Regions from separate parts of the Paenibacillus sp. HWE-109 genome, predicted to be linked through region 2. Evidence: riboswitches for the same ligand, from Rfam matches in the RefSeq annotation. Region 2 holds a riboswitch; each other region holds the start of a gene.
What was found. A riboswitch is a leader RNA that binds a small molecule or an ion and turns the genes downstream of it on or off. The one in region 2 is predicted to bind ZMP and ZTP.
Positions count from the first base shown of each region.

Region 1: linked by a shared signal. The riboswitch ahead of rpiB (ribose 5-phosphate isomerase B) and the one ahead of LOZ80_RS11680 (phosphoribosylaminoimidazolecarboxamide formyltransferase) in region 2 are both predicted to bind ZMP and ZTP.
Region 3: linked by a shared signal. The riboswitch ahead of LOZ80_RS16520 (DJ-1/PfpI family protein) and the one ahead of LOZ80_RS11680 (phosphoribosylaminoimidazolecarboxamide formyltransferase) in region 2 are both predicted to bind ZMP and ZTP.
Region 4: linked by a shared signal. The riboswitch ahead of LOZ80_RS21230 (bifunctional 5,10-methylenetetrahydrofolate dehydrogenase/5,10-methenyltetrahydrofolate cyclohydrolase) and the one ahead of LOZ80_RS11680 (phosphoribosylaminoimidazolecarboxamide formyltransferase) in region 2 are both predicted to bind ZMP and ZTP.

Region 1 covers NZ_CP091881.1:7,380,758-7,388,613, reverse strand. The annotation lists gene LOZ80_RS31720 (helix-turn-helix domain-containing protein) at 1-256, shown strand, start outside; gene glyA (serine hydroxymethyltransferase) at 334-1,584, opposite strand; gene LOZ80_RS31710 (TIGR01440 family protein) at 1,645-2,250, opposite strand; gene rpiB (ribose 5-phosphate isomerase B) at 2,265-2,723, opposite strand; ZMP/ZTP riboswitch at 2,826-2,906, opposite strand; gene LOZ80_RS31700 (low molecular weight protein arginine phosphatase) at 2,965-3,537, opposite strand; gene LOZ80_RS31695 (manganese efflux pump MntP) at 3,578-4,138, opposite strand; gene LOZ80_RS31690 (L-threonylcarbamoyladenylate synthase) at 4,202-5,263, opposite strand; gene spoIIR (stage II sporulation protein R) at 5,302-6,024, opposite strand; gene prmC (peptide chain release factor N(5)-glutamine methyltransferase) at 6,202-7,083, opposite strand; gene prfA (peptide chain release factor 1) at 7,083-7,856, opposite strand, start outside.
Region 2 covers NZ_CP091881.1:2,880,545-2,888,400, forward strand. The annotation lists gene LOZ80_RS11665 (extracellular solute-binding protein) at 1-1,036, shown strand, start outside; gene LOZ80_RS11670 (DMT family transporter) at 1,092-1,985, shown strand; gene LOZ80_RS11675 (class I SAM-dependent methyltransferase) at 2,070-2,732, opposite strand; ZMP/ZTP riboswitch at 2,950-3,029, shown strand; gene LOZ80_RS11680 (phosphoribosylaminoimidazolecarboxamide formyltransferase) at 3,080-4,246, shown strand; gene LOZ80_RS11685 (TetR/AcrR family transcriptional regulator) at 4,344-4,946, shown strand; gene map (type I methionyl aminopeptidase) at 4,952-5,698, shown strand; gene LOZ80_RS11695 (SMI1/KNR4 family protein) at 5,962-7,380, opposite strand.
Region 3 covers NZ_CP091881.1:3,873,055-3,880,910, reverse strand. The annotation lists gene LOZ80_RS16540 (helix-turn-helix domain-containing protein) at 1-289, shown strand, start outside; gene LOZ80_RS16535 (ABC transporter substrate-binding protein) at 498-1,442, shown strand; gene LOZ80_RS16530 (ABC transporter ATP-binding protein) at 1,464-3,314, shown strand; gene LOZ80_RS16525 (ABC transporter ATP-binding protein) at 3,295-5,034, shown strand; gene LOZ80_RS16520 (DJ-1/PfpI family protein) at 5,599-6,198, opposite strand; ZMP/ZTP riboswitch at 6,260-6,338, opposite strand; gene LOZ80_RS16515 (GlcG/HbpS family heme-binding protein) at 6,489-6,962, shown strand; gene LOZ80_RS16510 (sugar phosphate isomerase/epimerase family protein) at 7,030-7,856, opposite strand, start outside.
Region 4 covers NZ_CP091881.1:4,986,567-4,994,422, forward strand. The annotation lists gene LOZ80_RS21205 (winged helix-turn-helix transcriptional regulator) at 1-349, shown strand, start outside; gene map (type I methionyl aminopeptidase) at 381-1,130, shown strand; gene ytvI (sporulation integral membrane protein YtvI) at 1,147-2,259, shown strand; gene LOZ80_RS21220 (AraC family transcriptional regulator) at 2,313-3,095, opposite strand; gene LOZ80_RS21225 (FAD-dependent oxidoreductase) at 3,219-5,465, shown strand; ZMP/ZTP riboswitch at 5,530-5,609, shown strand; gene LOZ80_RS21230 (bifunctional 5,10-methylenetetrahydrofolate dehydrogenase/5,10-methenyltetrahydrofolate cyclohydrolase) at 5,670-6,515, shown strand; gene LOZ80_RS21235 (hypothetical protein) at 6,647-6,826, shown strand; gene LOZ80_RS21240 (DUF2524 domain-containing protein) at 7,082-7,282, shown strand; gene LOZ80_RS21245 (hypothetical protein) at 7,326-7,535, opposite strand; gene LOZ80_RS21250 (M14 family metallopeptidase) at 7,626-7,856, opposite strand, start outside.

The sequences.
Region 1 (7,856 bases), 4.5 Mb from region 2:
TAACAAAGCAGCCAAGTTCTTCAGCCTGGAAACCGGATTTCCCGAAGAAGTCATCCACCGCTCCATTTCCCAGATTAGATGGGATGCGGCGCTCTACCAATCAGATCTCACTCGTCTGAGTTATTTTGACTCGACCCGGCAGACAGATATTGCATATAACATCGCCTATCTCCGTATCGCTGCTCAGGAGTTAAAGCTTCCGACGCTTCCCGTCCATCCGATCGCTGGCGCTTGGCAGCAGGATCATTATTATTAAGTTGAAAAAACACAAAGAAGCTGCCTTCAAGCAGATATCATCTACCTAAAGACAGCTTCTCTTCTATAAGTTAAAAATTAGTAAGTCAAACCTGGGTAAAGCGGGTATTGAGCTGTCAAATCTTTCACAAGACCGCGAGCTTTTTCCAATACAGCTTCGTCTTTCGGGTTTTTCAAAGTAAGACCGATAACTTTGGCGATCGTTTTCATCGCTTCTTCACCCATGCCACGGGACGTTACAGCCGGCGTACCCAAACGGATACCACTTGTAATGAACGGGCTAGTTGGGTCGAAAGGAATCGCATTTTTGTTCGCTGTAATTCCGATTTCGTCAAGCACGTGCTCAGCATCTTTACCCGTGATGTTCAGGTTGCGAAGGTCGATCAGCATCAAGTGGTTATCCGTACCACCGGAAACTAGGTTGATGCCTTCAGCCGTAAGAGCTGTCGCCAATGCTTGTGCATTGTTGATGACATTTTGACCGTATACTTTGAAATCCGGCTGCAAAGCTTCACCGAAGGAAACAGCTTTCGCTGCGATTGTGTGCATCAAAGGACCGCCTTGGGAACCAGGGAATACCGCTTTATCAATCGCTGCAGCCCAAGCTTTGCGCGTCAAAATCATACCACCACGTGGTCCGCGAAGCGTTTTGTGCGTTGTTGTTGTAACGAAATGCGCGTGCGGCACTGGGTTCGGGTGCAAACCAGCAGCAACCAGACCTGCGATATGCGCCATATCGACGAAGAACAATGCGCCTACATCGTTAGCGATGGATGCCAAAGCTTCGAAATCAATCGTACGCGGGTAAGCACTTGCGCCAGCTACAAGCATGCGAGGCTTATGTTTGAATGCCGCTTTGCGAACATCGTCGTAGTCGATGCGGAAATCTTTTTCGCTTACGCCGTAAGCGACGAAGTTGTAAAGAATACCGGAAGCATTCACCGGGCTGCCATGCGTCAAGTGACCGCCATGTGCAAGGTTCATACCAAGCACCGTGTCGCCAGGGTTCAGAGCTGCCAAGTAAACAGCCATGTTCGCTTGTGCGCCGGAGTGCGGTTGAACGTTCGCGTGTTCAGCACCGAAAAGCTCTTTCGCACGGTCGCGAGCGATATCTTCCACGATGTCTACGTACTCACAGCCGCCATAGTATCTTTTGCCTGGGTAGCCTTCTGCATATTTGTTCGTAAGTACAGTACCCATTGCTTCAAGAACAGCTTGGCTTACGATGTTCTCAGAAGCGATCAGCTCGATTTTGTCGCGTTGACGGCCAAGCTCAAGGTTCATTGCTTCTACGATTTTCGGATCTTGTTTGTTCAGAAAACTTGTCATGGGAAATTCCTCCTAGAAAATAGTCATATCTGTTTAATCATCATTCACCGAGGGAATAAGTTAACAATCCGCATCTGGTGCGGCTGTCTGGTATAGCTGCTCAGCTGTATCTGCCGAATAAACAGCTCGGATACCGCCAATCAATTTGGGCCGTGTGAACGCCATTGTCACATAAGCATGACCAAGGTTTCGCACTGGCGGCCTTGCAGGAACAGCGACACGACGCAGATGCATCCCAATCAGGGTACTGCCAATATCGATACCCGCATGGGCCTGAATCGTCTCCACAACCACGGGCTTCGCGAAGTGGCGATAGGCATAAGAGGCCATGGAGCCACCGGCTTTGGGAACCGGGATCACGGATACAGGCTCAAGCTGCGGCGTTAGCAGCAACAGCTCTTCTTCAATAACGAGAGCACGATTCAGATGTTCGCAGCATTGAAAAGCAACATGCAGCCCGAATTCGCGGCTAATGCGCTGCACCGTGTCATAAATCGGCTTCGCCGCATCCAGCGTACCCGACGTGCCAATCCGATGCCCGAGGATTTCACTCGTGCTCGTACCGATGACCAGAATATGACCTGGCCGCAGGCTGCCTACTTGGATCAACTCTCGAAGATTCGTTTCCAAACCTTCAGCAACATGGTGAAGTATGGAATCTGTCATGATGGCGCCCGCTCCTACGCTTGAACCGTGAAGCGATCTTCGATGCTTTGCACTTTATTAATGCGGTTCTGGTGGCGAACACCTTGGGAAAACTCGGTTTCCAACCAGATTTTCACGATTTCCTCGGCTACGCCGGGGCCGATAACGCGTTCCCCTAACGCAAGCACATTCGTGTCATTATGCTCACGCGTTGCTTTCGCCGAAAATAGATCATGGACAAGCGCACAACGGATACCCGGCACCTTATTCGCGGCAATCGACATCCCGATGCCCGTCCCGCAAATGAGAATTCCTTTATCAGCACCGCCGGAAACGACTTGCTCACAAACTTGAAGCGCATAGTCGGGATAATCCACCGAATCTGCACAGCTGCAGCCATAATCAATAACCTGATGGCCTAATGATTCAATAAAAGGAATGATTACATCTTTCAAACGATAGCCTGCATGATCCGCACCTAAGGCAATTTTCATGAATAGAACGCTCCTCATCTTCTTCGAATTCGACCATCCTATTATATCCCAAAGCGCGCTAAAAACGAAAAAAAGAGCGGACACGCTAGAATAAGCGCGTTGCTCTTTTGCCCAGGCGACCGGCCGTATAGCTCAATGCTCCATTGTGGTTGCTCCCACTCGTCGCCAGTTACATTGAGTCTTGATTGATAGGTCTATTTTACCGCATTCCGGCTTAGGTGTAAAGATGTATCCGTATTTCCTACGTGCGGATTTTCTTAACCAATTTATCCAAGCTGCTGCTGATCTCTTCCGCCGTTTGCCGATAAACCTCCAGAGGTCCGCCGAACGGATCGGATATGTCATAGTCAGGGATTTCCTGCTCGAGCTGGTAGATCCGACTTCTTTCCTCCACAGAAACGGCTTGCGAAAGAGCCTGCTTGAGCTGAACCTCGGTCACGAGGCGCTCTCTCTCTTCAATCGCTTGCCGAACACGAGTATCGTCTTCCACATACTCTTTGAGCGTAAACGTCTTCTCCATCGCATCAGGAAACCGCTGAATGACGGTCCTTTTGTGCCCCATGGTCATGGTTAAAATAAGGTCGGCCCACTGTACTTCCGACTCCTGAATCGCTAGCGATGACAGCGAATCCTTGAAGCCCGCTTCCTGCAGAAGCGATGCGCTGTTCCGAGAAATAGGACCGCCGGATATGGCCGATACCCCTGCTGAACGAACCTCCGCCGCAAGCCCTTCTTGGTGCACCCGAATACGCAGCAAACCTTCTGCTAATGGACTGCGGCACGTATTTCCTGTACATACAAATAGAATTCGCAACTTGAAATCCCTCCCTTAAAGCTTCTATATCTTCATTGTATCATAGCAAAAACTTGATCCCAAACGCCAATAAAATCAGCCCGCCGAAAGCTTCGCCATACTCACCGACCCAGCCGCTCACCCGTCTGCCAACCAGTAAGCCTGCAATCGATAGCAGTCCGCCAAAAAGACCGAAAATAAGTACTGTCAGTACAATATCTGTAGCAAACATGCCCAGCGATACCCCAACGGAGAACGAATCTATACTGACGCTAAGCGAGAAAATCATTAACCCCCATAACGTTCTATGATCAAAGGCGGTCGCTTCTTCTCCGCGAATCGAACTATACACCATATGTGAGCCTAGTAGAATAAGCAGGCATCCCCCTGCCGCAGTAGCTACATTACCAAGGAGCAACGAGACATATTGTCCCATGAACATCCCCATAAGAGGCATAATAATGTGAAATAGTCCAATCACGAGGCTAATTTTCAAAATATCCAGCAAACGAATCCCTTTCATGCCTATGCCTATGCCCAAAGAAAAAGCATCCAGACCGAGAGCGATCGCCATAATAATAATCGTGACCAGCTGTCCCAATTCCACACCAGATACGTGCATCGTGCTATCCCCCTTGTCCGCTTTCTCTCCCAAGATATGCGGACAAACAGGGAATCATGCTAGCTAAACACGTACAAGCCTGTGACCGGCTGCTTTGCGCAGACGATTCATAATGGCAAGGCCAATTCCGACTTCGGGGCAGCCTTCTGCCACAATGTAAGCTATACCTTGTTGATCGAATTGTCTTAACGCCGCATACAGGCCATGAGCAATCGATGCCGGTTCCGACAACGACCCGCAAGCAATAACCAGATCAGCGTCATACTGCGAGGCTCTCTCTTCGAAAGTAAGCACACCTGTGGATTCACCTCGTGCTCGGGCAGCCCGAATATCTTGCTGAATCCAAGCCATCACAGCTTCAGCGTGATCTCCCTGCACAATATGCATAAAGCCTTGCGGTGCATAATGCGTGTACTTCATTCCCGGAGCTCGCGGCGTTTCTGAAGCTCCTACATCTTCCCGCTCCGGTTCATGCATTCGCAGATTCGGAAGTACCGACCGCAGCTGCTCCGCGGTTACGCCCCCGGGACGAAGAATATACAATTCACCGTCCGCCAGCTGAATCACAGTGGACTCCACGCCAACACCCGTTGCGCCACCGTCCACAAGACCGCCAATGCGTCCGTCCAAATCGTCCCTGACATGCTCCGCCAAAGTCGGACTCGGACGTCCTGAGCTATTGGCGCTAGGAGCCGCGATCGGCAGCCCGGCTTCACGCAGAAGCTCCAAAGCAACAGGATGATCCGGTATACGTATCCCCACCGTAGCAAGGCCAGCCGTTACCAACGGCGAAATGCCGCCCGTTCGCACAGGCAGCACAATAGTTAGCGGTCCCGGCCAGAAAACATCCATAAGCCGCTGGTGATCTAAGGTGACACTTTCCATCTCCACTAGCCCTGAAAGCTGCGTCCTATCAGCGATATGGACAATCAGCGGGTTATCCGAAGGTCTCCCCTTGGCTTTGAAAATACGCTCCACAGCTTCCGTGTTCGTGGCATCTGCGCCAAGTCCATAGACCGTCTCCGTCGGGAATGCTATCGTTTCACCCTCTCTCAGAAGCATTGCGGCTTCCGCCAAGCTGCTGATTCCATCGGTGCCCGAACCCGCTTCCACTTTCCAATACATTGTCACGCTCTATCATCCTTACTTCCCTAAATTCAATTTCAACTAAACCAAGAAGCAATCTTTTTGACCATTTCCCAGACGAAAAACTTCACTTCCGGTTGTGCGGCGGCAGCCACTGATGTCTGTGACTCAGCTTTCACTTGCGGAGCGCTGCCAGCTTTGGCTGTTGATGCGGCCTTAACTGCAGGTGTCGCGACAGCTTTGGTATCCACTTCTGTCTTAGCTACAACAGCTGCTGATGCTACCGCTTCTCCGGAAACAGAATCTACGAAACATAATGGCGGGAACAGCACACACCACCAGTTCTGTCCTTCCCCACTGCCAATCGTAACCCGCAGCGCCTCATATTCACCTGCCGGATAGACTTGGTTGCCGTACATTTTCGTTGGAAAAGGAACTCTCCCCAATTCCACCGTATGGGAGTATGTGTAGCCGCGTGCTTCTATCATCTGTCCAACAAGCGTATCAAATTCAGCCAAATGTGCATTGACTACGACTCTTGCTTCATCTAGCGATTGCGGACCGACGACCCAAGTCTCCATACGAGCTATTATCGCGTCACGAATCTCGCGTTTTAGGGCTTGATCCTGGGCAGAATCCGAGTTTGCAAGAATACGCAAACGGATAGATTCTTCCGGTATAGTAGGCGCGATAACCGCCGCATTCGTCCGATTGGATTCCCAACATGTAATCATCACAATAAGTGCAAAAGCTACCAATAATAAATGTTTGAATGATGGCCGTTCCGTTCTTTTTACCATTAGAAAAAGCCCCTTTCCCTTCGCTTCTACCAACCAGTATGGGCAAAAAGAGAAGAGGCTAAACCTAGTAATCTATGAAAATTGTAAAAATAATAGAGTTAGGTTGAGAGACACAGGGTGGGCTGAAAAGGAAAAATAGCCTTAACTTCTTAGTTCAGGTGCTTCTAGCTGGTTATCCTACCCGCTGGATTCGCGGATCGCCAGTACGTGGCGATTAATGCCCTGCAGATCCGGCACGAAGCGGATCTCGTCCCAGTCGGCGGCGGCGCCCAACATCGCCGCCACAGCCTCCGCTTGCCGGATGCCGACCTCGAACCCGACCACGGTCGGGATTCGCGGCAGCTGCGGCAGCTGCGAGATCATACGGCGGTAGAGGTCGAGTCCCTCTACACCGCCGAACAAAGCCGTGTGCGGCTCGAACAGCCGCACCTCCGGCATTAGCGCAGGCAGGTCGCCATCAGGGATATACGGTGGGTTCGACACCAGTATATCGGGCGCGATCCCGCGCTGGATGAACGGTTCGAGGAGGTCTCCCTCGAGCCACTCCACACGCGCAGCCACGCCGTGGCGCTGCGCGTTCACGCGGGCCATCTCCAGCGCTGCCGCGGAGATGTCGCTGGCCGCCACGCGCCACGCGAGGCGCGCGTGCGCAATCGTAACCGGGATCACTCCGCTCCCGGTGCCAACATCCGCAAGCAGCGGAGCGCCTAGCGGGAACAGACGCGTGCCCTCGTGGAGCAAAGCTTCCACGAGCAGTTCCGTCTCCGGCCGCGGGATCAGCACGGCCGGGCTCACAGCAAAAGGAAGGCCGTAGAAATCCTGCTCGCCGATGATATACTGCACCGGCTCGCCCGCGGCCTTCCGCTCGACCAGCTGACGCCAAGACTCCGCCAGCTCCACTGGAAACTGTTCCTGGAAGCGGAACAGCAGCTTCGTTCGCGTGCAGCCTAGCAGGTGCTGCAGCAACAGCTCCACACAGGAAGCTGCCTCGGCCACGCCTAGCTTCCCTAAAAAAGAAGAAGCCTCTACATAGGCTTCTCTAATCGTTGCAGTCGGCATCACATCGCCTGCTCCCCTTTATCTAACGCATCGGACTGTGCAGCAATGGTTAATGCGGAAACAATCTCCGCCATATCGCCGTTAAGGACCGTTTCCAAACGATGCAAAGTCAAACCAATCCGGTGATCGGTAATCCGGCTTTGCGGGAAGTTGTACGTACGGATACGCTCTGAACGGTCTCCCGTACCTACCTTGCTTTTACGCTCGCCAGCATATTTCGCTTCTTCCTCTTCACGCAATTTATCCGAAATCCGCGTACGAAGTACGCGAAGTGCCGACTCTTTATTCGAGTTTTGCGATTTGCCATCCTGACAAGTAGCTACGATGCCTGTAGGCACATGAGTTACGCGCACAGCAGATTTCGTTGTATTAACGGACTGACCGCCCGCTCCACTTGAACAGAACGTATCTACGCGAATGTCCGCATCATGAATGACAATTTCTACATCTTCAGCTTCCGGCATAACAACAACCGTAGAGGTCGATGTATGAATGCGTCCGCCAGACTCCGTAACTGGAATCCGCTGTACACGGTGCGCTCCGCTCTCAAACTTAAGCTTGCTATAAGCACCTTTGCCCGTAATCATGAAAATGATCTCTTTGAATCCGCCTAAATCATTCACGGAAGCATCCAGAATTTCCGTTTTCCAGCCTTGACCATCCGCATAACGCGTATACATCCGGTAAAGATCACCTGCGAATAACGCAGCTTCATCACCACCAGCCGCTCCGCGAATTTCGACGATTACGTTCTTACCGTCGTTGGGATCTTT
Region 2 (7,856 bases):
AGCGGGTGCGGGCAGTCAAATGGTGTGGTTTTACCGTGAAGATATTTTCAAAAAACACAATCTGCAGGTGCCGAAGACGTGGGATGAGCTTTACGAAACATCGAAGAAACTGAAAGGGCTGTATCCGGATAGCTATCCGTTCGTCTTCCGCCATGGGGTTGGCACATTGGACACGTTCGGTCCAGCCTTTGGATTCTACCCCGGCTTATATCAGGATCCAAATACAAAGAAAATGGACTACGGCATGAAACAGCCAGCAGCCAAAACGATGATTGAGAATTTAAATAAATTCAATAAAGAAAAGTTAATTCCGCCTGACTGGCTCACGATGGACTATAAAGCATGGACACAATTCATGACAACGAATAAATCATTCATCACCGTTCAATTTATCGGACAGATCGAAATTATGAACAGTCAGTTGAAAGAAGGCAATTTGAAGTTTATGGCACCACCCATTGGTATCGGTACGCAGCCGTATCTCCCAAAAGGCGGCACCGAGGAATATGGATTTGCGGTTGCTTCTAAGACCCAGAAGCTGGATGCTTCCCTTCGTTATCTGGATTACATCTATTCAGAGAAAGGCAAGGAAATCCAAAGTTGGGGCAAGGAAGGTGAAACCTATACCACCCAAGGGGGTAAGCGCAAGTTCAAGGACGTGTACAAAGAAGCCAACGATTTACGCCGGGAATCAGGTATTCAAACAGCGGGTACGTATGGATGGTTTGACTTTCATGCATGGCTGTCCCTTGTCAAAGAAAGTGAGCAATTCTCCTATCAGGAAGCTCCTAAATATCGATTCCCTACATACAACAGACTGCCTGTTCTGACACTGGAAGAAGCGGCTTCGGTCACTGTTTCTAATGATCAATTGTACAAATTTTACACAACATCAATAAGTAAATTTATTTTGGGTGATACACCGATGAGCGAGTGGGATAAATTCACCCAGGATCTGGATAAATACGACTTGAAGAAACTTCTCACTACGTATCAGACCGCATTGGACCGACAAAAAGCGAATGCAAGTAAATAAGGGATGAAAGAACAGAAGTAAGCATGATTTGCTTATATCGCTAGGAGTGGCTGCAGTGGCATATTTTTCATTAATTTTAGCGGTACTCATATGGGGTTTGTCTTATATATTCATGAAAGATGGAACGGCTCAGTATCCGAAGGATTTGTTTCAATTATGGCGGTATGTGCTTGTGAGTGCGATCTACGTCATTATTTTCTACAAATCGATCAGGAGAATTAAGGCGAAATTGTGGGTAGCAGGCTTGTTCAAACTAGGGCTGGCCAACTTCGTACTCAGCTTTTTTTCCATATATGCGATACAATATACGACTCCGACGAGGATCGTCATGATTAATAGCCTGATCGTTGGCGTTGTTCCCTTATTGCAATATATACACTATAAGACGCAGATTAGTCTGAATGAGAAAATGGCAATAGGCATATCCTTGATAGCGATAACTTTTTTGCTTGAGCCATACAAGCTGACTCTTCAGATCGGAGACGTACTGGGCCTCATAGGTATGATTGGGTATGCCTATACAATTGTAATTATGAATCAGTTATTGCAAAAGGAACAAACTTCGGTCATTCAGGTTTCTTTTCTTACCGTAGCGGGTTCGGCATTCTATTTTGGTTTGGTTGCCGTGTATTACGGACTGTTTCATTCTGAATGGTTCTCTGCACAAATAATACCTAGAGATGTCCATACAATTGCAGCAATTGCGTTTATGATCGTCATTGTTTCTATATTTTCCAACCTATTGCAATCGATTGGACAGAGAAAACTGTCATCGGTTGTTGTAGCGATTGTGTTTTGTTTGGAGCCTGTTATAACAGCTGTTTTTGATTACATCCTGCTTGGCAACGTCCCTTCAACAGGCATCATCATTTGCGGATTTCTGCTGGTTCTTGCTACCATAACGGCCTCGATGAAAAAGGTGCGAGCAGAGACATCAGTAGGTGCATGAGTGACAAGAAAAAAACTGCGCTTTGCAGTTAATGGGAGCTGTTGAATCATCGTCGACGCCCCAAAAGGATCCTTCTTTCCCGGTCTATTTATAAAGATAGACAAATAAACTAATGCCCTCTTTTTTGATATGGTAGTTCTTAAATGGTGTTTCGTTTAAAAGTGATTCAAAATCTTTTATTGTGTACGCACCTTGTTTTAGGAAAGTTTTAAATGCGAATTTCACAAAATGCTTGTCAAATCCTTTCATTCCTGTCTGTTTAATCTCATTGTTAATATCTTCAGAGGTTGCCTCATGATTCATGTCGATGATTAGGGATGTTCCACCTTCTTTCAGCACTCGATGCATTTCACACAGCGCCTTTGACGGATCCTTAAAGTTCTTGAATGCAGCACTGCAAACAATAAAATCAAAAAAGTTATCTTCGGATGGTAGATTAGATGCGTTACCTTCCTTAAAATCAACGGAGACATTTGCTTCTTTTGCATTATTTTTTTCTATTTTCACAAAGTCTGCGCTTATCTCGACTCCTGTAACGTTAAACCCTTTCTTGGCGAGTTCAATCGACAAATAACCCGGCCCAGGCGCAACTTCCAAAATATGTGCATTTGTGCCGACTAAAGCTGCAACTTCATTCGCGTAATCTTGCATTTGAGTCATTCGACTTTTGCGAGAATTCTTATCGTACCACTTTGCAGTTAAGCCATAAATTCCGACATCTTTATTTTTTCGTTTGTTTTTCATCATATACATATATCTCCTTTATAGTGAAATCGATTCCTTTTGCATCTTATCGATTTCATTATATGGGATGGATTAGCGTGCCTGAACCATCCGACGGATGAAATGCAGCTCCGTCTTCAGACGGAGTCGTCTTAATTGAATAACCAAGAGAATTGGAACAACATGAGCATCCATATGCATTGTAAATAATGACTCCATTGTGTAAAATTGTCTTAAGAATTAATCTGTGTGTTACTGGCGCGAACATGGTGAACCATGAGGGAGCACGCAGAATAGCAGCCGTACGCCTGGGCAAAGTATTTGGACTAAAGTCTGAATACTTTTTTTATTTTCTGAGAGGGGTTTTTTGAATGGAAGATATTAATCTGCGGTATGGAATGAATCCACATCAAAAGAAGGCAAAGATTTATTCTGGAGAAAAACTACCTATAAAGATCTTAAATGGCGAGGCAAGTTACATTAACTTTTTAGATGCATTAAACGCTTTCCAACTAGTTCGAGAACTTAGACAAAGTATCGGTCTACCGGCAGCAGCATCCTTTAAGCATGTAAGCCCAGCTGGTGCAGCTGTATATTCTCCGTTGTGTGACTCGCTTGTTAAATCTTATTTTGTTGAAGGCTTAGAGCTATCCCCATTGGCCAGCGCTTACGCAAGAGCCAGAGGGGCGGATCGGATGTCTTCGTTTGGTGATTGTGCGGCTTTTAGTGATAAAGTTGATGTAACAGTAGCGAATTTACTCAAAAAAGAGGTCTCCGATATCATTGTTGCACCAGGATATGACGAGGATGCTCTGATACTTTTAAAAAAGAAAAAGAACGGAAATTATCTCATTTTAGAGATCGATCCTGATTATGTACCCAATCCAATCGAACAAAGATCAGTCTACGGTATTACAATGGAACAAGAAAGAAATGATGCAGCGATATCGGTAGAAATCTTCAATAACATTGTAACCAAGCAGCGAATAATTCCTGATAACTCTAAAAGGGATCTTCTCGTTGCAATGATCACCCTCAAATACACACAATCAAACTCTGTTTGTTTTGCGCTTGACGGACAAACCATTGGAATTGGTGCAGGGCAACAATCACGAATTCATTGTACGCGACTTGCAGCTGAAAAAGCTGATAATTGGTGGTTAAGACAACATCCAATCGCACAACAAATGGTTTTCCGTGCCGGAATATCCCGTACTGAAGTAAATAATGCCATTGATGGTTGGACGAATGAGGACTTTACACCTGCCGAAGAAAAGCAATGGAAACAATATTTTAATAGGGTACCTGAACGACTTGCGAAGGCAGAGAAACAAAATTGGTTAACAGGCTTAAAAGAAGTTTCATATACTTCTGACGCTTTTCTGCCTTTCCGTGATAATATTGACCGGGCTGTTCAGAGTGGAGTGAGGTACCTGGTCCAAAGCGGTAATTCGTTGCGTGATGAGCAAGTTATTGAAGCTGCAAACGAATATGGAATTGTAATGGCCTATTCGAATATCCGTTCATTTCATCATTAATTTGTCACTAATTAAAGTTGAAGTACTTGATCCTTACAGCTAAATGATGTATATTGTTTTAAATTGACATTACAGCAGGTCTAAAAAAGGAGGAGCCATGTCACCACGTACCAAAGAACAAAATGACGCGATCCGGGAGATGCGGATGGACCAAATTATGCAAGCGGCTGCGGAAGTATATTTGGAAAAAGGCATTCAATTGGAAATACGCGATGTTGCGGTAAAGGCAGAGCTCGGCTACGGAACTGTGTATCATTACTACAAAAATAAGCACATGCTGTTGGAAGATTTACTGTGGGATGCCCTGAATCGAACGGAGTCGGCAGTGAAGCCCGCTTTGACGGGGGACAGTGACAGTTTGCTTAAAGCGGAGTCGTTCTCCAGGTTGCTTCTGCGGGAGTGTATCAAGGATCCTTCCGTCTTTATTTTGTTAAAAACGGTTGCAGATAATTTCCATCACTTCCCGGGAAACCGGTTCATTAAGCTGTTTACCGATTTTCAGGAACGAATCTATTTGCCGTTTGTGGACATGATTCGTGAAGGGATCGGTTCCAAATCACCAGAGAAAACAGCTAATTTGATATTTGGCTCGCTCGTTGGCTGCGCAGCATTGAACATCCACCACAATATGCGGAACGAGATGGATGTGGAAGGGTTCGTCGACATGATTTTTTTGGGCATACAATCAAAGGAGAGATGAATGGAATGATCATCCTGAAATCGAGAGCAGAAATTGAAGAAATGAGAAAAGCCGGCGGAATTGTCGCTGCTTTTCATCAAACAATCGCAGGTATGATTCGTCCGGGTGTCACGACGCTCGATATCGAGTCGTTCGCGGTGCGGTTCCTGAAGGATAATGGCGCCAAGGCTTATACGATAGGCTACAACGGCTATCCATTTGCGACATGTGCGTCTGTCAATGACGTCATTGCCCATGGTTTTCCGAACCGGAAGCCGCTCAAGGAAGGCGATATCGTCACAATTGACATTGTCGCGGAAGCTGATGGCTGGATCGGCGATTCAGCTTGGTGTTATGCAGTTGGCGAGGTGTCGGAAGAAGCGCGTAAGCTGATGCAGGTAACGAAGGAATCCTTATATCTTGGTATCGACAAAGCTGTCGTCGGTAACCGGATCGGCGATGTGATGCACGCGGTTCAAACCCATGCCGAGCGAAACGGATTCTCGGTGGTGCTCGATCTTCTCGGTCATGGTGTAGGAAGGGAGATGCACGAGGAACCTAATTATACCCATGTCGGGAATCCGGGCAAAGGGTTCCGCTTGAAGGAAGGGATGGTTCTTACGATCGAGCCGATGCTAAATGCCGGAAAAGCGTTAATGACGATTGATGCCGACGGATGGACAGCCAGAACCGCTGACGGCTCGCTTTCCGCACAGTACGAGCATACAATTGCCATTACTGCGGATGGCCCGATTATTTTGACCGCACAGTAATAAAATCTTCTTACAACTAACGATATGAGTGGACTTGGGATAAGGCGGGACACATGCCCCTAATAATTCATTGCCGATGATGGTCAGCAGCTTGGCCGAATTCGCCAAATTTCCGATTACGACCGGCGGCCTACTTGTTCGACATATTTAGAAAAGGATTGAGTCAATACGAAGGAGCGGGGAGCTGAAGCCCGCTCTTTGTTTAACATATAGCTTTAGCTCAGTCCAACTCTGCGTGAGAGAACAGATTGTGAATAAGTACCTCAAGACATATCCTTCGTTTCTTCTGCAGCTGCCAATGCCTGTGCAGCTTCCGCTTCCGCTGAAAGCTTTGCTATCACCGCACTGCGTGCCTCGTCCGTGAAACGGAGAACTCCATTCTCCTGAACGATAAGGCCTTCCCCGATCCGCCCATCCAGCCAATCGCTGATGAAGCCGGGAGCGTACCCTCCTTGGCCGAATTCGCCGCCGAAAGCGATCATTTGATCATAGGTATCCAAATACTGCTGACGGCTGGTAGTCGGGAATGCGTTGGTGTAAAGCCAGAACTGCACATCGTACATGAGATGAGACCGTTCATCCGCATGAAATGAGAAATGGCCTTTCTCCTGGACGATCCGGGTACAGACGCTGCGTATTTTGGACGCCAGCCCGTCCACCTCAGAGGCATGACCGCAGAGTTCCGTGAGCAGGGGAGAGAATTTTCCTACAGCCACTTTGCGCAGATCGTTCTCTTTATCTTCTTCAGAAGTGTCATATTCCTCATCACTCACCAGACCGCGGATGAACGTCTCGAAGTCCGGCGCCAAGAATGTTATCTCGTAATCATCTTCCTGATCGACGTGAATGACTGAAGGTTCGCCGTCCTTCCCACAGTGACGGTAATCCAGCATCACGACATCGTGCCCTGCCGAAGGGCAGTCACAGATGACTACGCCGATATCCGGATAACCCCACTCTTCAATCATGAACGGACTGCCGAGATCACCGCAAATCGAGTAGCTTTTGTCGCGGCCGATCCCCATAATTCCCGTTATTGCAATATGATCCTCAGCCCAAGAGGTAGCTTCATCTGTCGGGAAGGATGTATGTTGGGGAATGCCCCCGTTCTGATGCTTCATCAGAGCGATATAGGCTGCCGGCAGCTTATAGCCGAGTTCTTCTTCTATAGAAGAAATCAGCTCATCCGTAGGCGGATCAGAGACATATTGTTCTCTGGCATAGTTACTGTCTTCCCAGAAACTGTCGAGATCCATACCTTCAAAAGGGATCGCTCCCTGGTCTTTCTGTTGTTGGCTAAGTCTGTACCGGGATTCAGCATTTTGCTGTTTTTTCCATTTGCTTTGGCTCCAATCTAGCAATCTGGCTGAATGCTGATCGCCAGGATCCAGCTCCAGCGCGGTGCTTAGCACACCTGCCGCATCCTCATACCGCTTCATATAATAATAGGAATAGCCTACGCGAAAATACCACAATGGATCATTTTTTCCCTGCTCAGCAATGAGAGCAAATTGTTCCAGTGCTTTGTCATACAAACTCAGATTGTTATAAGCCCGACCCATGCTGCTGATCATGTCGTAATCCCTAACCACTGAGGGAATCTTCATCAGAGTGTCTACGATTTGCTGGTGTTCTTCCTCCTCATGCCACTGCATGATCTGTGCGCTTAGCTCTTGTTCCATCGTTGCCGTCTGCCTCCCAAGTGTGAAAATATGATTTTCTCTATTTTACCAGAGAGAAGGCAATGAATGGAATTGTTTACCGGCATTATGAAGTCTGCCTCGGTCTGCAGAACATTATTGTAAAGACATCCAACTGCTGTCCATTCAAGGAGCCAAATTCTTATTAATTAACGCAGTGATACTCCAGCTGTCTCGCGCGGAAAGGGAGGGAACTGCAGGGCGCGATTCTAGCGAAATGTGGCATTATCGGGGGGAGGGGAACTACAGGGCGCTATTTTAGCCAAAAGTGTAATTATCGGGAGGTGGAGGGAACTATAGGGCGCTATTTTGCTGTTTGCTGGGAAAATTAGCTGATTTCGTTGAAATAAGACCCTGTAGTTCCGCTATGACCCCCGCATCCCTGCTTTTTGCCTAAATAGCGTCCTCTAGTTCCCTTACTAGGTTTTGCGCTAAGAAGAAACTGTTCTAGTAGACAG
Region 3 (7,856 bases), 990 kb from region 2:
CGATGCCAATTTGATTTCTCCTCCTAGTCTGGCGGCGCTTGCCCAACGTGTTTGCCTTAACGAATTTAAGCTCAAGAAAGGGTTTAAGCTGTTATTTGGCCTGCCCGTTTATGCTTATGTAATCGATCAACGACTGGAAAGAGCTTTTGGATTGTTAAGAGAAAGCCACATGACGATTACGGAGGCAGCTTACGCCGTCGGTTTCGGTAAAGCGGGCCATTTTTCGGAACATTTCAAAAAGAAATTCGGTGTCAATCCTTCTGATTATTTCCGACATCTGAAGCGCTAATGAAGCATTCAATCCGTTTTCGTGTCTTAAAACTCCCGATTGGGGTATCTCCTTCCAGAACATCTGTGAGATAGTAGATTGCGACAACTGATCATGACGAATAGAGAATGAACTTTTTTTTGAGTTCCATTGATAATGATTATTATTATCTGTGAGTTGAGGATCAGAAAATGTTACAACTAGAGGAGATACAGGGAGGAGAAAGTCAATGAGAAACGTAATGAGATTGGCCATTGTATGTTGCATTCTGGTGTTGGCGGGATGCGGGATTACACAGACAAACGGAGGAAAGGAACCTTCCAAACAACAGGTAATTGTTAATCCGAACGGGCAGAAGGTCACGGTTCCGATAAATCCAAAGCGTATCGCCGATCTTTCGGGATCAACCGAGGAACTTTTGCTGCTCGGGATTAAACCCATTGCCTCAGCGAATGCGGATTATGGAGACCGGAAGGTATTTTCCCCTACAATTAAGGATCTTTTGGGGAAGGATACAGTTAATCTCGGATGGTATGGGGAAGCAATCAGTGTAGAGGCCGTGATGTCAGTTGAACCGGATTTAATTATTCTCGGCAGCTTGTTCAATCAGGAAATGTACGATCAGTTATCGAAAATCGCGCCTACCGTAATTGTCCCGTACCCTTATTATGAGTGGAGAAACCGATTGGATTTCCTAGCCAAGCTTCTTGGAGAAGTAGAAAAGAAAGACAAGTGGTTAGAAACCTACGAAAGCAAGGTCGCAGCATGGAAGAAGAAGTTGGAACCAATTCTTCAAGGTGAGACATTAGCCGTCATTGAAACTTATCCCAAAAATCTAGTCGTCTATTCTTCCACAGGAACGGCTGAGCTTGTTTACATGGATCTGGGCATCAAGAAGGCGACGGGAATTCCAGAACCAGAAGCTTGGGGAGGCATTCAAATCGCTCTGGAAGGATTATCTACGATCAACCCAGACCATTTGATTCTGATGGAGAACAGCGAGAACAAAATGAGTGACAGTCAGGTATGGACCAATATGAAGGCCGTACAGAAGAAGAACATCTACAAGATCACGAATGTTGATAACTATAATTATTCTTATACAGCGTTGGGTCGCATGGTTCTATTGGATAAGCTTGGACAGCTAATTCTGGATAAACATAAACAAAGCTAGGACGAACAGGGAGGATGAGAAATGGATTCGAAAGTTGAAATGAGGAGCTTACTGCAAATTGCCAGTGAGAAAAAAGGGCTGCTGATCGTGGCAAGCTTGTTTTCAGTCATTTCCAGTTTGCTGCAAATCGCTCCTTTTGTCTCTGTGTACATCATCGTTCAAGAGCTTCTGCAGCATGCTGGAGATCCAGCGGGCGCTGATCAGGCACTTATTCTGTATTGGGGTATCTTTGCCTTGGTGGCTTTGATTGGCGCTTTGGTCGCACTGTATATCGGGGGCATGTGTTCACATATCGCAGCCTTCCGTATTCTTTATGAGCTGAGAGTGCGGCTTACGGAGCATATTGCTAAGGTGCCCATGGGTTTTCATACCTCAACAGCAACAGGCGAATTGAAGAAGATTATCGAGGTAAGCGTTGAGAAAATCGAGAAATTTATTGCCCATCAATTGCCCGATATCGTTAGCGCAGTTATGATTCCAATTCTGTTGATTGGCTATTTGTTCTGGATGAATTGGAGTTTGGCGCTTGTGCTGCTGGTCCCCATCGGCATTGGCTTCTGGCTGCAAAGCAAGTTATTCGGCAGCGCGAGCGGTCAGCAAGCTTACCGCGAGTTTCAGCATGCTGTAGAAAACATGAATGCGACAGGCGTGGAATATATTCGGGGCATGCCTGTGGTGAAAATATTCGGGATCAAAGCAGATTCCTTTCTAACGTTCAAGCAAGCGGTTGTCGAGTATCGAAACATTTCGTTGCGAATAACGGATTTATATAAGATACCGTATGGTCTATTTTATGTGATTGTCAGTTCGTTATTCACTTTCGTCGTCCCTGTTGGCATTCTACTCTCAAGCGGCAATGCTGGCAGCCAATCGTTCGCTATTACTTTTCTGCTCTTCATTATTCTTACCCCCAGCTTATCAGTACCCTTGTTGAAATTAATGTTTGTGGGCAGCGGAATGAGAGAAGTGGTGGAGAACAACAAGCGGATCGAAGCGGTTTTCGCGGAATCTATCGTAATGGAGCCGGCTTCACCACAGATCCCAACTGCGTATGATATCACTTTCAAGAATGTCTCCTTCGCCTATGAACGCACAACCAGCAAGAATTTCAAACCGATCTTGAAGGATGTTCATTTTATGGCAAAAGCCGGCGAAATGACGGCCTTAGTTGGTCCTTCGGGCGGGGGCAAATCAACAATTGCCAGTCTATTGCTGCGCTTCTGGGACGTTCAGGAGGGAGAAATCGCAATAGGCGGCGTATCTCTTCGCGATATGGGTACGGAAATGTTGATGGATAAGGTTTCCTTTGTTTTCCAGGACGTGCATCTGTTCTATGATACGATCGAAGCGAATATTCGAATGGGCAATACGGATGCATCCGAAGAAGAAGTGATTGCGGCTGCCAAGACGGCCTGCTGTCATGAATTTATTACGAAGCTTGCTCAAGGTTACGCCACCAAGATCGGGGAAGGCGGCACCTACTTATCTGGTGGCGAGGCGCAGCGAATTGCTATTGCGCGGGCCTTGCTGAAGAATGCCCCCATTCTGGTGCTGGATGAAGCGACAGCCTATGCAGATGCAGAAAATGAAAAGAAGATCCAGCGTGCTCTGGTTGAACTTGTCAAAGGGAAAACGGTTATAATGATCGCGCACCGTTTGTCCACGATTCGTGCTGCCGAGCAGATACTGGTCGTGAAAAAAGGAGAAATCGTAGAGCGGGGAACACATGACGAACTACGGGCCTTGAGCGGATTATATGAACAGATGTGGCAAGCCCATATCAGCTCGGCTTCATGGAAGTTGGGCGTGAAAGAATCTACGCTGACGGATCGCAAGAAGGAGGGCTCAAGCCATGAATCGTTACTTTACTAACATTTCGGGAGGGAATATTCGAAGTTTGTGGCCTTCTGCCTTGGCCGCAATATTGGATGGGATCGTTAAAGTGATTCCAGCGGCGCTGTTAGTTGATCTTTTCAACACATACTACATTTTCATTGCTGATCCCAATAAAGCTTTAAATGTCAGCAGGCTTTGGATGGACTGTATTATTTTGTTCGTCTGGCTATTGGTATCGTATGCTACATTTGCGCTGCTGTACGATAAGTCGTATCGCGCAGCTTATACCTTAGCTGCCGAGGGAAGGCTTAAATTGGCCGAGTATCTGCGTCATTTATCCCTAGGCTACTTTGGCAAACGTGATCCCGGTGATTTAACGAATTTATTGTTAGGCGATTACGCGCAAGTGGAGCATACGATTTCTCATAATGTGCCGCAACTTATCACGGCCATTATGCTGCCAATCTTAGCGTTAGTTGGCTTGGTATTCCTCGATTGGCGAATGTCACTGGCCATGTTTATGGCTATACCGTTGGGCGTGCTGCTATTATGGCTGACAGACACGCTTCAGGCACAGCTCAGCAGGAATCATGTTCAAGCCAAGAATGAAGCAGCAAGTCGGATGCAAGAATATTTAACTGGCATTCGTGAAATTAAAGCACATAATCTGGGCGGGAAAAGATTCGAACGATTGCGTTTGTCCTTTGATCGCTTGATGCGTGCATCTATTCGCCTGGAAGGTATCATGGGACCCGTGATTATGGGAGCCATGCTGCTGACTCGGTCCGGGATGACAATTATGATTGTTGTCGGCAGTTATCTATTGGCAAGCGGAACACTTACACTTCCCGTCTTTCTCCTATTTTTGTTGGTGGGGAGCCGAATTTTTGAGCCATTGACCCTGGTGCTGATGAGCTATGGCGAAATGCGCTATTCCGCTTATAGTGCGCAGCGAATTATGGATGTGCACAGGGAACAGCCGATGCAGGGGACTTACAGCATAAAGCCGTATGGCTCGATTGTTTTCGATCGGGTAACCTTTGGTTATGATGCTCATTCGCCTGTGTTGAAAGACATGTCTTTCACCATTGAGCCCCGAACGATCACAGCCTTGGTGGGGCCTTCTGGCAGCGGGAAGAGTACCGTAACCCGCCTCATTGCCCGCTTCTGGGATGTAGATCAGGGGTCGATCAGCATTGGCGGGCAATCGCTCCGTGATGCCGATCCAGAGAAACTTTTCAAGCATATTTCGATGGTATTCCAAGATGTGTATCTGTTCCAGGATACCATCGGCAATAACATCCGAATCGGGAATATGGAAGCTACTCAGGAAGAGGTAGAAGAAGCAGCCAAGCGTACGTGCTGCCACGAATTCATCTCCCAATTGCCACAAGGTTATGACACGCCGGTGGGAGAAGGTGGCTCCACGCTATCAGGCGGGGAGAAGCAGCGACTTTCCATTGCGCGCGCATTATTGAAAGATGCCCCGATCGTGCTGCTTGACGAAGCGACGGCCTCGCTCGATCCCGAGAACGAATCCGCTGTGCAGCAGGCCATTAATGAGTTGGTTGCGAATAAAACTCTGATTATCATCGCCCACCGCCTAAAAACCATTCAAAACGCAGACAGCATTCTAGTGCTGGATCAAGGTCAGCTTGTTCAAAGAGGCACGCATAGCGAGCTAATCTCGCAGAATGGTATTTATGCGAATCTATGGAATTTGCAGCAGGATTCTGATGGTTGGCAAGTGAAGTAGCGGAAGATGTGCAGCTTTTTTGCTCCTCCTCCTAAGCTAAACAGGAAAAGCTCCTGCTATTTTATCGATTTCCGCCTGAAAAGTTGGATTACATGGAAAAGCTCCCTCTACTTCTGATGAATGCTCGCTGAATTGCGATATTCTCAGAAGATAGAGGGAGTTTTTCCCGTTAGATGGCGGAATAGAGTGGTTTTGACAAAAATAGCAGGAGGAATTCCTGTTAATAGTTTTGTAGATATCACAGAATATAGCCCTGCGCGATAGTAAGGATAGTCCATCTTCACTTGTACTTGCTGCACAAACCCGGAATCCGTAAGGGATTCAACGACAAACAAGCCTAAGTAGCGGAAGATGTGCAGTTTTTTTGCTTCTCCTCCTAAGCTAACAGGAAAAGCTCCCGCTATTTTATCGATTTCCGCCTGAAAAGTTGGATTAAATGGAAAAGCTCCCTCTACTTCTGATGAATGCTCGCTGAATTGCGATATTCTCAGAAAATAGAGGGAGTTTTTCCCGTTAGATGGCGGAATAGAGTGGTTTTGACAAAAATAGCAGGAGGAATTCCTGTTAAATTAGTTTTGTAGATATCACAGAATATTGCCCTGCGCGATAGTAGGGATAGTCCATCTTCACTTGTACTTGCTGCACGAACCCGGAATCCGTAAGGGATTCAACGACAAACAAGCCTAAGTCGAGCGAGGCCGAAACGCCGCCTCCGGTAAAGAGATTTCCGTCTTTGACAAGGCGTGTTTCGATAACCTCCGCACAGTAAGGGGCTAATAATTCATAAGCTGATGGATTGGTTGTGGCCTTCTTGCCTTTAAGAAAACCGGCTGCCCCAAGCAGCAATGCGCCTGTGCAGACAGAAACTTTGTAAGTCGCGGCAGATGCAGTTTGGAGCCATGCGATAAAGTCAGCATCATATCGTAGTTGACGGGTTGCAAATCCACCGGGGACAAATACCAAACCATAACCGGAAAGATCGGGAGAGACACGATTAGCTTTCATTGTTAACCCGCGATCATCGGTTATTTCCTCTTGCATGGCACAGAAGTCCCAGGAAACATCAGCTTTTGCCCCCAGTATCCGCAGCCAAGTAATTGCTTCATAGAACCCTGTGAAGTCTAGCGTTGTTACACCATCAAACAAAACGAAGGCAATTTTCATAGTGATGCACCTGACCTTTCTATTGTCCATAAAACAAAAAAAGCACTTGATCTGTGATCAAATACTTTGCCCAGGCGTACGGCTGTCTGCAATGTGCTCCCTCATGGTACCCCATGTTTACGCCAGTTACACATCGGTTCAATTACAAGTATTTTACAATTGTTATCCTAAAACTTCAATCTCATTTTTCGAACGAACAGCAAGACTTATTCCTGTGTTATCCCCATATGAATGGAAGAGGAGTTTGCACTCAGGCGAATAGGAGTTTACAGGGAGGAGGGGGTCCATGCATGAAATCCGTATTAAAATTGGAATTAGAAGAAGCGAAGGTCATGATAGAAGCGGGTATTGAAGCAGCAAGAGCGGCCGGCACAGCGGAGACGATCTGCATTGTCGATGATGGCGGGTACTTGATTGCGTTGGAACGAATGAATGGCGCTCGGAATACGAGTCCGGACATGGCGATTGCCAAAGCCTTCACCGCCAGCGGTCACAGGCGTTCGACGCATTTATTCACGCAGCCTGGGGGGCCGGCGACGATACATGGGGAAGCTTTTGGCATACATGCGATGATGCCGGGCAAGTTTGCTATTTTCGTTGGCGGCATTCCTATTGTGGTTAATGGAACTGTCATCGGGGGTGTCGGTGTCAGCGGAGGGGCCGGGGAAGATGATATTGCTGTTGGTGTTGCTGCACTGAAGGCGCTGCAGCGTCATTTGGGGAATTCTTATACGGTTCTAACGGAGCCGGATATCAAAAAGTAAGCGATTTAACGAGCCCCAAAGGGGCTGCTTTCAAGTAGATATAACTACTTAAAGGCAGCCCTGATTTTTATCCCAGTAGACCTCTTACATATTGAATGGTGGCATCCAAATTATCATCGGAGACCATCTCTAACGAAATATCAACGCCTGGCTTGGCTTGATGAAGCTTGTCCAGAAAGGATTTTGTTTGGAAAATACCATGCCCTGAGCGCACGGCCTCGAGTGTATCACTTTGCACGTTAACATCCTTCAAATGAGCAAGAACGATCCGGTCTCCGAAGGCAGCAAAAGCTTGATCGAGAAATGCTTCCTGCGATTCAATTGCCGCGATCGGGAGCAAGTTGACCGGATCAAAGACGACGCCCAGATTGCTGGAGGGAACTTCTTCCAGAATCCGTGCCATTTTTGCACTGCTGGACAGTGTATGTGTGGCAACAGGCTCCAAACCGATGAAAACACCCCAGCGTTCCGCTTCCTCTGCTAGTTCCTCGACGGTTTGTTTAAGTGTCGTCCAGCCAATATCTTCATAACGCTCAGCATCGTGAGCGAGATAAGTCGTTAATTCAGCGGTTTCTGTTGCGACGATGGAAGTCCCGAAATCTCGGGCAAATCGCAGATGCTCTTTGAACCGATTGATCTCAAGACGCCGCTGCTGCGGGTCTGGATGAATCGGATTGATATAGCAGCCGAGTACGCCGATACGTATGCCAGAACGATGAAACTGCTCGCCGATATGGTTCGCTAGTGCGGGACTGAGTTTGCCAATACTTGTGTCGATATCACGAATCGCTTTGCTGAGCGCCAATTGTACGAAGTCGACGCCTCGTCCGCTAAGCTTCTCCGTTAGTTGCTTCAGTGGCAGCTGTCCGACTGTATGAGCTAACGTGCCAATCC
Region 4 (7,856 bases), 2.1 Mb from region 2:
AGAGAATGAAAAAGTCGCTCCACTCAGCAACTATATTCCGAAAGTACCCAAAGAAATTGAATGCTCCATTGAACGCACACTTGAAGTAATTGGCGGCAAATGGGCATTTCTCGTGCTGCGAGAATTGTTTTGCGGAACGAAGCGATTCGGTGAACTGCAGCGCCAAGTCACTGGCATTAGTCCCAAGTCATTGACAGATATTCTCAGGCACCTGGAAGAGCATGGGGTCTTGGAAAGAATGGCTTACCCTACTGTGCCTGTTACGGTCGAGTATACGCTGACACCAAAAGGCGAGGATTTGCATCAAATATTAAAAGAAATGAAGCTATGGTCAGCAAAATGGACATAATGTAAGAATACCGTCAGAGGAGTGGAACGTCATGATTACCATCAAGACCAAAGAACAAATTGAAAAAATGGGCAGAGCCGGCCGTATTCTGGCTGATTGCCACAAAGAAATCGCTAAAATGATTCGCCCAGGCATCACCACCTGGGAAATTGATCAGTTCGTCGAGAGCTTTCTAGCCAACAACGGTGCTACACCAGAGCAAAAGGGCTATCATGGTTATCAATATGCGACATGCGCTTCCGTCAACGACGTGATTTGCCATGGTTTTCCGAAAAAAGAACCGCTTCAAGACGGCGATATTGTCACTATTGATATGGTTGTTCGTATAGACGGCTGGTTGGCTGATTCTGCTTGGTCCTATGCAGTCGGAACCATCTCGCCGATCGCTGAGAAATTATTGAACGTCACGAAGGAATCACTCTACAAAGGGATTGAGAAAGCCATCCCCGGAAATCGCATCGGCGATGTGTCCCATGCCATTCAAGCGTACGCCGAAGCACAAGGCTTCTCCGTTGTCAGAGATTTTATCGGACACGGCATCGGCTCCGAAATGCATGAAGAACCGCAAGTCCCTCACTATGGACCTGCCGGCAAAGGCCCGCGCATTAAGGAAGGGATGGTATTTACGATTGAGCCAATGTTGAATGTCGGGAAATACCATTCCAAGGTCGATGCCGATGGGTGGACAGCCAGAACTTATGACGGCAGCCTATCTGCCCAATATGAGCATACGATTGCCATTACAAGTGAAGGCCCGATTATTTTAACCGAACAATCATGATGCCGGAGGAACATGCATGCTTTCTTTTTACAGGAAATATTGGAGGACAGCCTTTGACATTGCTCTCATTGTTCTAACTGTATATCTATTCATGCTGCTATTCAGCTACTTATACCGCATCGCAACGCCTATCTTTCTGGCTCTGATCATTTTTATGATGATCGAGCCTTTCGCTAGGTTTTTGCATCGCAAAGGAATGCGCAAGTCAATAGCATCCGCCATTTCCACGCTGCTGTTTGTCTTGATCATTTTGGGTGCATTGGCAGGTGCCGTCGTTATTTTTACCAGTCAAATCATGAGTCTTGTTGATAAAGTTGATGATTATCAGGCTATTTTCAATGATCAAATTGTACATAAAATCAGTGAATTGAATGATCGCTTCCAAACACTGCCGCCCGATGTCATCACCAAAGCCAAAGACTATGCCGGACAATTCGCTGGCAACGCCTCCAAATTCATCATTGCCGTTCTTTCTGGCCTGGTGACGAAACTTACCTCATTCTCGACCTTTATGTTTAATTTTATCGTCGGCATCATCTTGGCGTACTTCCTCAGTATCGAAATTGATTCTTGGAAACGCATTGCCGGTGAAAAGACGCCCAAAACCTTCAAATCCGTCTTCTTTTTCCTCAAGGAGAACGTGGTGAAAGGCATTGTATCTTACATAAAAGCACAATCCAAACTGATTACGTTGACGTTCGTCGTTGTCTTCATTGCTTTACTCTCTCTGGGCGTCAACAACGCCTTCTCCATCTCGCTCTTGTCAGCCATCTTTGATGTGCTGCCGTTACTGGGCGTGTCGACCTTGTTCATCCCATGGATCATCTATCTCTTCATTGTTGGTCAAACGACATTGGCAATCTGGCTCAGCGCCATCTTGCTTGTCGTGATTCTTGTCAGACAAATCATGGAGCCTAAGATTACCGGGGAATCCTTGGGGGTATCGGCTTTTACAACTTTAGCCTTTATGATTCTCTCGCTTTCTCTGTTTGGAATTGCAGGCGTGATTCTCTCCCCTGTCCTGATCATCTTGATTAAAGCCTTACATACGCAAGGATATTTACAGCGCTGGATTCGCAAGCCTGAAGATGAATACGTCGAAGGCCGACTTCCCTACGACGGACCTTAAATGAACAAGAGCCTTGAGATTCGGTTCCATAACCGGAGATCAAGGCTCTTATTCTATACACGGTGTCTGCTGCGGTAGACCGATGGCGCCATGCCGATCTTCTGCGTGAAGACGCGGCTCAAATAAAAACCATTCTCATACCCGCACTTCGCGGCTATGGCTTCCAAGGTTAAGGCCGATCCCTCGAGGAGATGCCGCGCTCGCGTAAGGCGAATTTCATTCAGAAATTCGGACGGTGTCTGAGCAAAGGCCCGGCGGAATTTGCGGGTAAATTGAACAGCGGTCAGACCAAGGCTTACAGCCACATCCAACATGGATAAGCGTTCGTAGGCATGCTCCAGTAGAAACCTCCGCGCATCCTCCATGAGCTCATCCGATTCAGAAATCTTGTCATCGCTTAGCGCCCGCTCCATGGCAACGATACGAATCAGATCATTCACCATATGCTGTCTATGCATCGTGCTCTCTTCGTCCCAACCCTGCAGTTGTCTTAGATAGCGATAATTGGAGAGTAATCGATCTTTATCTTGAATCGACAGCTTGCCAGCCCAATCGCCTTCTTCCTCTGCGCTTCGTTCTGACAGCCACATAAACTGCAAGAAATGAAAGGAAAGGGGCTCCAATGTTTGGCGATGGAAAGCTGTTTGAGGTGGACATAGCACCAAATCTCCGAAACTGGCTTCACCTTGATGCTCACCTATTCGATAAGCAAACCGACCTTCTTCTACCGCAAATAGCGTCCAAAGCGGGTAATCATCTACCTCCAACATGAACTCCGTCTTCTTATGCCAGTATACATGCCCAAGAAGCTTCAATGACAGATCGTGAGAGCGCATCCAACCGCCTCCCCCATAATGAAATAAAGTATATGCTTATTGTAACTCTCTGCATGTTCATTGGGAATCATTTATTTTATGATGAAATCAAATACATTCCATTCAACAGCGAGGTGCTTAGTTATGAAACATGAAATCGTATCATCCGATATTACCGTAGTTGGCGGCGGTCTAGCAGGCGTTTGCGCGGCTGTTGCAGCAGCCCGATTAGGTCAAACTGTCTCTCTTGTTCAAAATCGTCCGGTACTTGGCGGAAACGCCAGCAGTGAAGTTCGCGTGTGGGTGTGCGGCGCCACTTCCCATGGTGTACACCGCAATGCGCGTGAAACTGGCATTATGGGTGAGATGTTCGTCGAAAATCAGTACCGCAATATCGATGGAAACCCTTATATCTGGGATCTGATTGTGCTTGAAAAAGTGAAAGCAGAAAAGAATATTACGCTTTTCTTAAACACAGATGTTCATGAAGTTGATGCAGATGGGGATGAACACAGCCGCACGATTCGATCCGTCACAGGCTGGATGATGGGGTCTGAACGTCGGATTCACTTTGACAGCCGCGTTTACCTAGACTGCACGGGGGATGGCCTTGTAGGCTTCTTGGCAGGCGCCAAGTTTCGTATTGGCCGCGAAGCCCAAGAGGAATTCAACGAAGAATGGGCTCCGCTTGTCGAAGATGATATCACGCTCGGAAGTACGCTGTTGTTCTACACCAAGGATGCTGGCCGTCCGGTTAAATATATCGCACCTAGCTTCGCCAAAGATATCACACAGACTTCAATCCCCATGAAACGTGTCATTCGCAGCGGGGATAATGGCTGTTCGTATTGGTGGATTGAATGGGGCGGTGAACTGGATACTGTTCATGATAATGAACGCATTCGCGACGAATTGTCCTCCGTTATTTACGGGATATGGAATTACATCAAAAATTCCGGTCAATTCGACAGCGACAATCTCACGCTCGAATGGATCGGTTCCTTGCCAGGCAAGCGGGAATATCGTCGTTTCGTTGGGGACTACGTGCTGAATCAGAACGATGTTATCGCCCAGGAACTGTTCGCTGACCGCGTTGCTTTCGGCGGTTGGTCCATTGACCTGCATCCGCCGCAAGGCATGTATGCCACTGTGAGCGGCTCGAAACATATGCATATGGATGGCAGCTACCATATTCCTTTCCGCTCGCTCTACTCCGTCAACGTGACGAATATGTTGATGGCAGGACGCAATATCAGCGCGTCCCACGTGGCCTTCGGCACTACGCGCGTCATGGCAACCTGCGCTGTCATCGGCGAAGCCGCCGGCACGGGAGCCGCTCTTTGCGCGGCGAAGGGCATCTCGCCTCGCGAGCTGCACGACGGCCACCTGGGCGAGCTGCAGCAAACGCTGCTGCGCCAGGACGCTGCTGTGCTCGGCCTGAAGAACGCGGATGCAGCCGATCTCGTGCGCAGCGCGGCCGCCGTGAGCGCATCCAGCACGCTGACCCAGCTTGCGCTGGAGCAATCTGCGTCTAGCCTGGCATTGGATACGCACATCGCTTTACTCTTGCCGGTAGATCCATTCATAGAAGGCGTAGAACTGCTCTTAGACGCTTCGGAAGCTACTGAGCTGACTGTTGAGCTTTGGAGCACAGGAAAGCCGCAGAACTACGTTCCTGCTAGTCTGGTGAGTTCCATCCAAGTTGCTGTCCCGCAAGGATCACAGCAATGGGTGACGGCTCCGCTTGCGTGGCACCCGGAAACGGCACAGAATGCTTTTATTATTCTGAAAAGCAATCCCGCTGTTTCTGTTCATCAATCCGCCCAACCGCAAACTGGGGTCCATTCATTCGCCTACGGCAGCGAGAAGTCGGCTGATTTCGGCGATATGCATCATCACCAGCCCGTGGTAGACTGGCGTCAGTACCAATTCGTTCGAAGCCCGATCTGCTTCCGCTTGCTCTCGCCTACGGAGGCATTTGCACCAGATAAAGCTTCTGATGGCTATAAGCGTCCTTATGGCGGACCTCATGCTTGGTCATCAACTTCCTTACAAGTCTCCAAGCCCGAATGGCTTGAAGTGAGTTGGACAGAGGCTGTCCATATCCAGAGCGTGCATCTCACATTCAATGATGATGTCAATGAGGATTTAATTAACTTGCATCATCATCGAACAGAATTTGAAATCATTCCGGAACTGGTCAAATCTTATAAATTGCAAGCCTTCAAGAGTGGCGAGTGGACGACCGTAGCAGAAGGAACTAACAATCACACTCGGCATCATGTTCATGCGCTGACAGCCCCTGTGACAACGGATCGAATCCGTGTTCTTATTGAGGCTACGAATGGCTCTGAGCGAGCTGAGATCGTGGAAATTCGCTGCTACAGTTAATCTGGATGCTCTAGATGCTAAGCTTGCGTTTTACAGGGCAGACGATTATGATAAATATAATTGAAAGTTAATGTGTAACTGGCGGAACATGGATATCCATGGGGAAGCACATTGATGCATATGCCGTACGCCTGGGCAGAGGTAAGGGGAGTTATCCCCTTGCCTCTTTGTGTTTTTATCATCCATTCGAAGGGTTGTGGCAAGATGAATTCTGACAAATTGTTATTGGACGGTACCCGCGTTGCCCGTCAGATCCAACAAGATTTAGCCATTAGAGTCAGCCAATTAGCGGCAAAAGGCATCCAGCCCTGTCTGGTTACCATCCTGGTTGGTGATGATCCGTCTTCGGAAACCTATGTGCGCATGAAAGGCAATGCCTGCCGTCGTTTGGGGATTCAATCCAGACGCATTCATCTCGCGCAAACGACGACAACGGAAGAACTTATTGCTGTCATCCATGAAATGAACCAAGATTCCTACGTTCATGGCATTCTCTTGCAGCATCCGGTTCCGCCTCAAATTGACGAAAGAGCCGCCTTTGAAGCCATTAGTATTCATAAAGATGTGGATGGCGTTACGATGCTGGGCTTTGCGCAAAATGCTTTTGGCGAAGCCAGCTTTCCTTCCTGTACCCCTGCGGCGATCCTAGCCATATTGGAAGATTATCAAATCCCTATCGAAGGCAAGCATGCCGTCGTTATTGGCCGCAGCCCAATTCTTGGCAAGCCTGTTTCCCTAATGCTTTTGAACCGAAACGCAACGGTCACCATCTGTCATTCCAGGACAGTCGGTCTCGATCATATCGTTGGATTAGCAGATATTCTCGTTGCTGCAGTAGGCAAACCAGCCTTTGTTCAAGGATCTTGGATCAAAGAAGGCGCCATTGTGATTGATGCCGGATACAATGCAGGGAATATCGGCGATGTCGATTATGAGGCTTGTCTCACGAAGTCGAGTGCGATTACACCTGTTCCAGGCGGCGTAGGTCCGGTAACCATAGCCATGCTGCTCAAGCACACCGTGGATGCGGCCGAAAAGGTAGGCCAGTAACCATCGTGCGACATTATTTTCTTTTTAAAATAGGTCTTAATAACCCTTGTTTAACCTAACATGGTGTGTTATATTAAAAGTGCGACAAATCAAGGTTTTCACTTCAAAAAGTTGACATAGGAGTGATGAAAATGGGCCAAAAATCCATTCAAATCTCGCAAGGTGAAGAAGTTATTCGCGTAGAGATGACTGTTAAGGAAGCGCTTGCTTTAACTGGAGCCAAATTTAGTCAGAACCACAAGCTAGAAACAGATGCCATCAAGAAGCTAAAACAAACATTGGAAGACAAGCTGCTCACTCCCAACCATTAATTGTATAGATCTATTCGGCTTATCGCCCTGACTGACGATGTCTATCGTCTGGCAGGGCTTTTATTTTTTTATCGTATCAAATTCCTTCGAATGCTCATAATAATCTCGCACTCCCAAAACGTACATCAAGAGGTGAAATACAATGTCTGAAGGTCATAAACAGCAAGGACAAGGCAGCAAAAACACTACAACACGCACACAGGATCAGAAAAGCGGAAAAGGTCATAAATAAGCACACAATGAGGAGGTCAACCCATGCTAGATCAGCTAGAAAGTAATTACGATTGCGCCAATGCTGGTTCTGACCTGCATCAGCTCAAACAAGAACTTGAACAATTCCAGAGTCAATCTGCCGGTTCTGGCAACGAGCGTGATGAGCATCGCAACCGACTGGAAAATCAAATCCGCTTTATTGAAAATAAGTGCTCCATCACGCGCGAACATAACCCGCAATAAGCGAAAAGTCCATGGCTCCTTTTGGGAAGCATGGACTTTTTCATTAGTTTAATTTGCGTCTTGTCAAAATACACGGAACCCCTTTACCCATAGCCCCCGGCTGAGACATTAAAGATAAATAACGAAGTCCCCTTGTGCAAGGTGTCTTGCAAACGGCGCAAGTGGACGATTCTACCATTCTCATCGTGTACTGCACTCTGGATGACAGTTCCTTCTTCTTGGATACCTTGCCCTTCCCTTTAGGTGGTGCCATATTCACGCCTCCCAACAATTTCCTCCCTTCAGTATATGAAGCTTGGTCGGAACGGTTCTTGGGGGGCAAGGTCAAGTTCAAGCTACTTGTCTAACGACTGACAGCTTGCAAATCCAAAGCAGTTAATAGAATCGGCACTATTTCAAAATAGAGGGAAGAAAATGTTTCTATTGGCAGGGGATTCTCCCCATAGCCGACTTCAATCGTGAAACCGGGCTTGCGAAACTGTTGGATATACCAGTCCTTGTAGCCTGCGTCACTTTCTGACAGCTTAACAGCTTTATAGTTGCTTGCGAGCGACAATCGCTCCGCATAAGATTC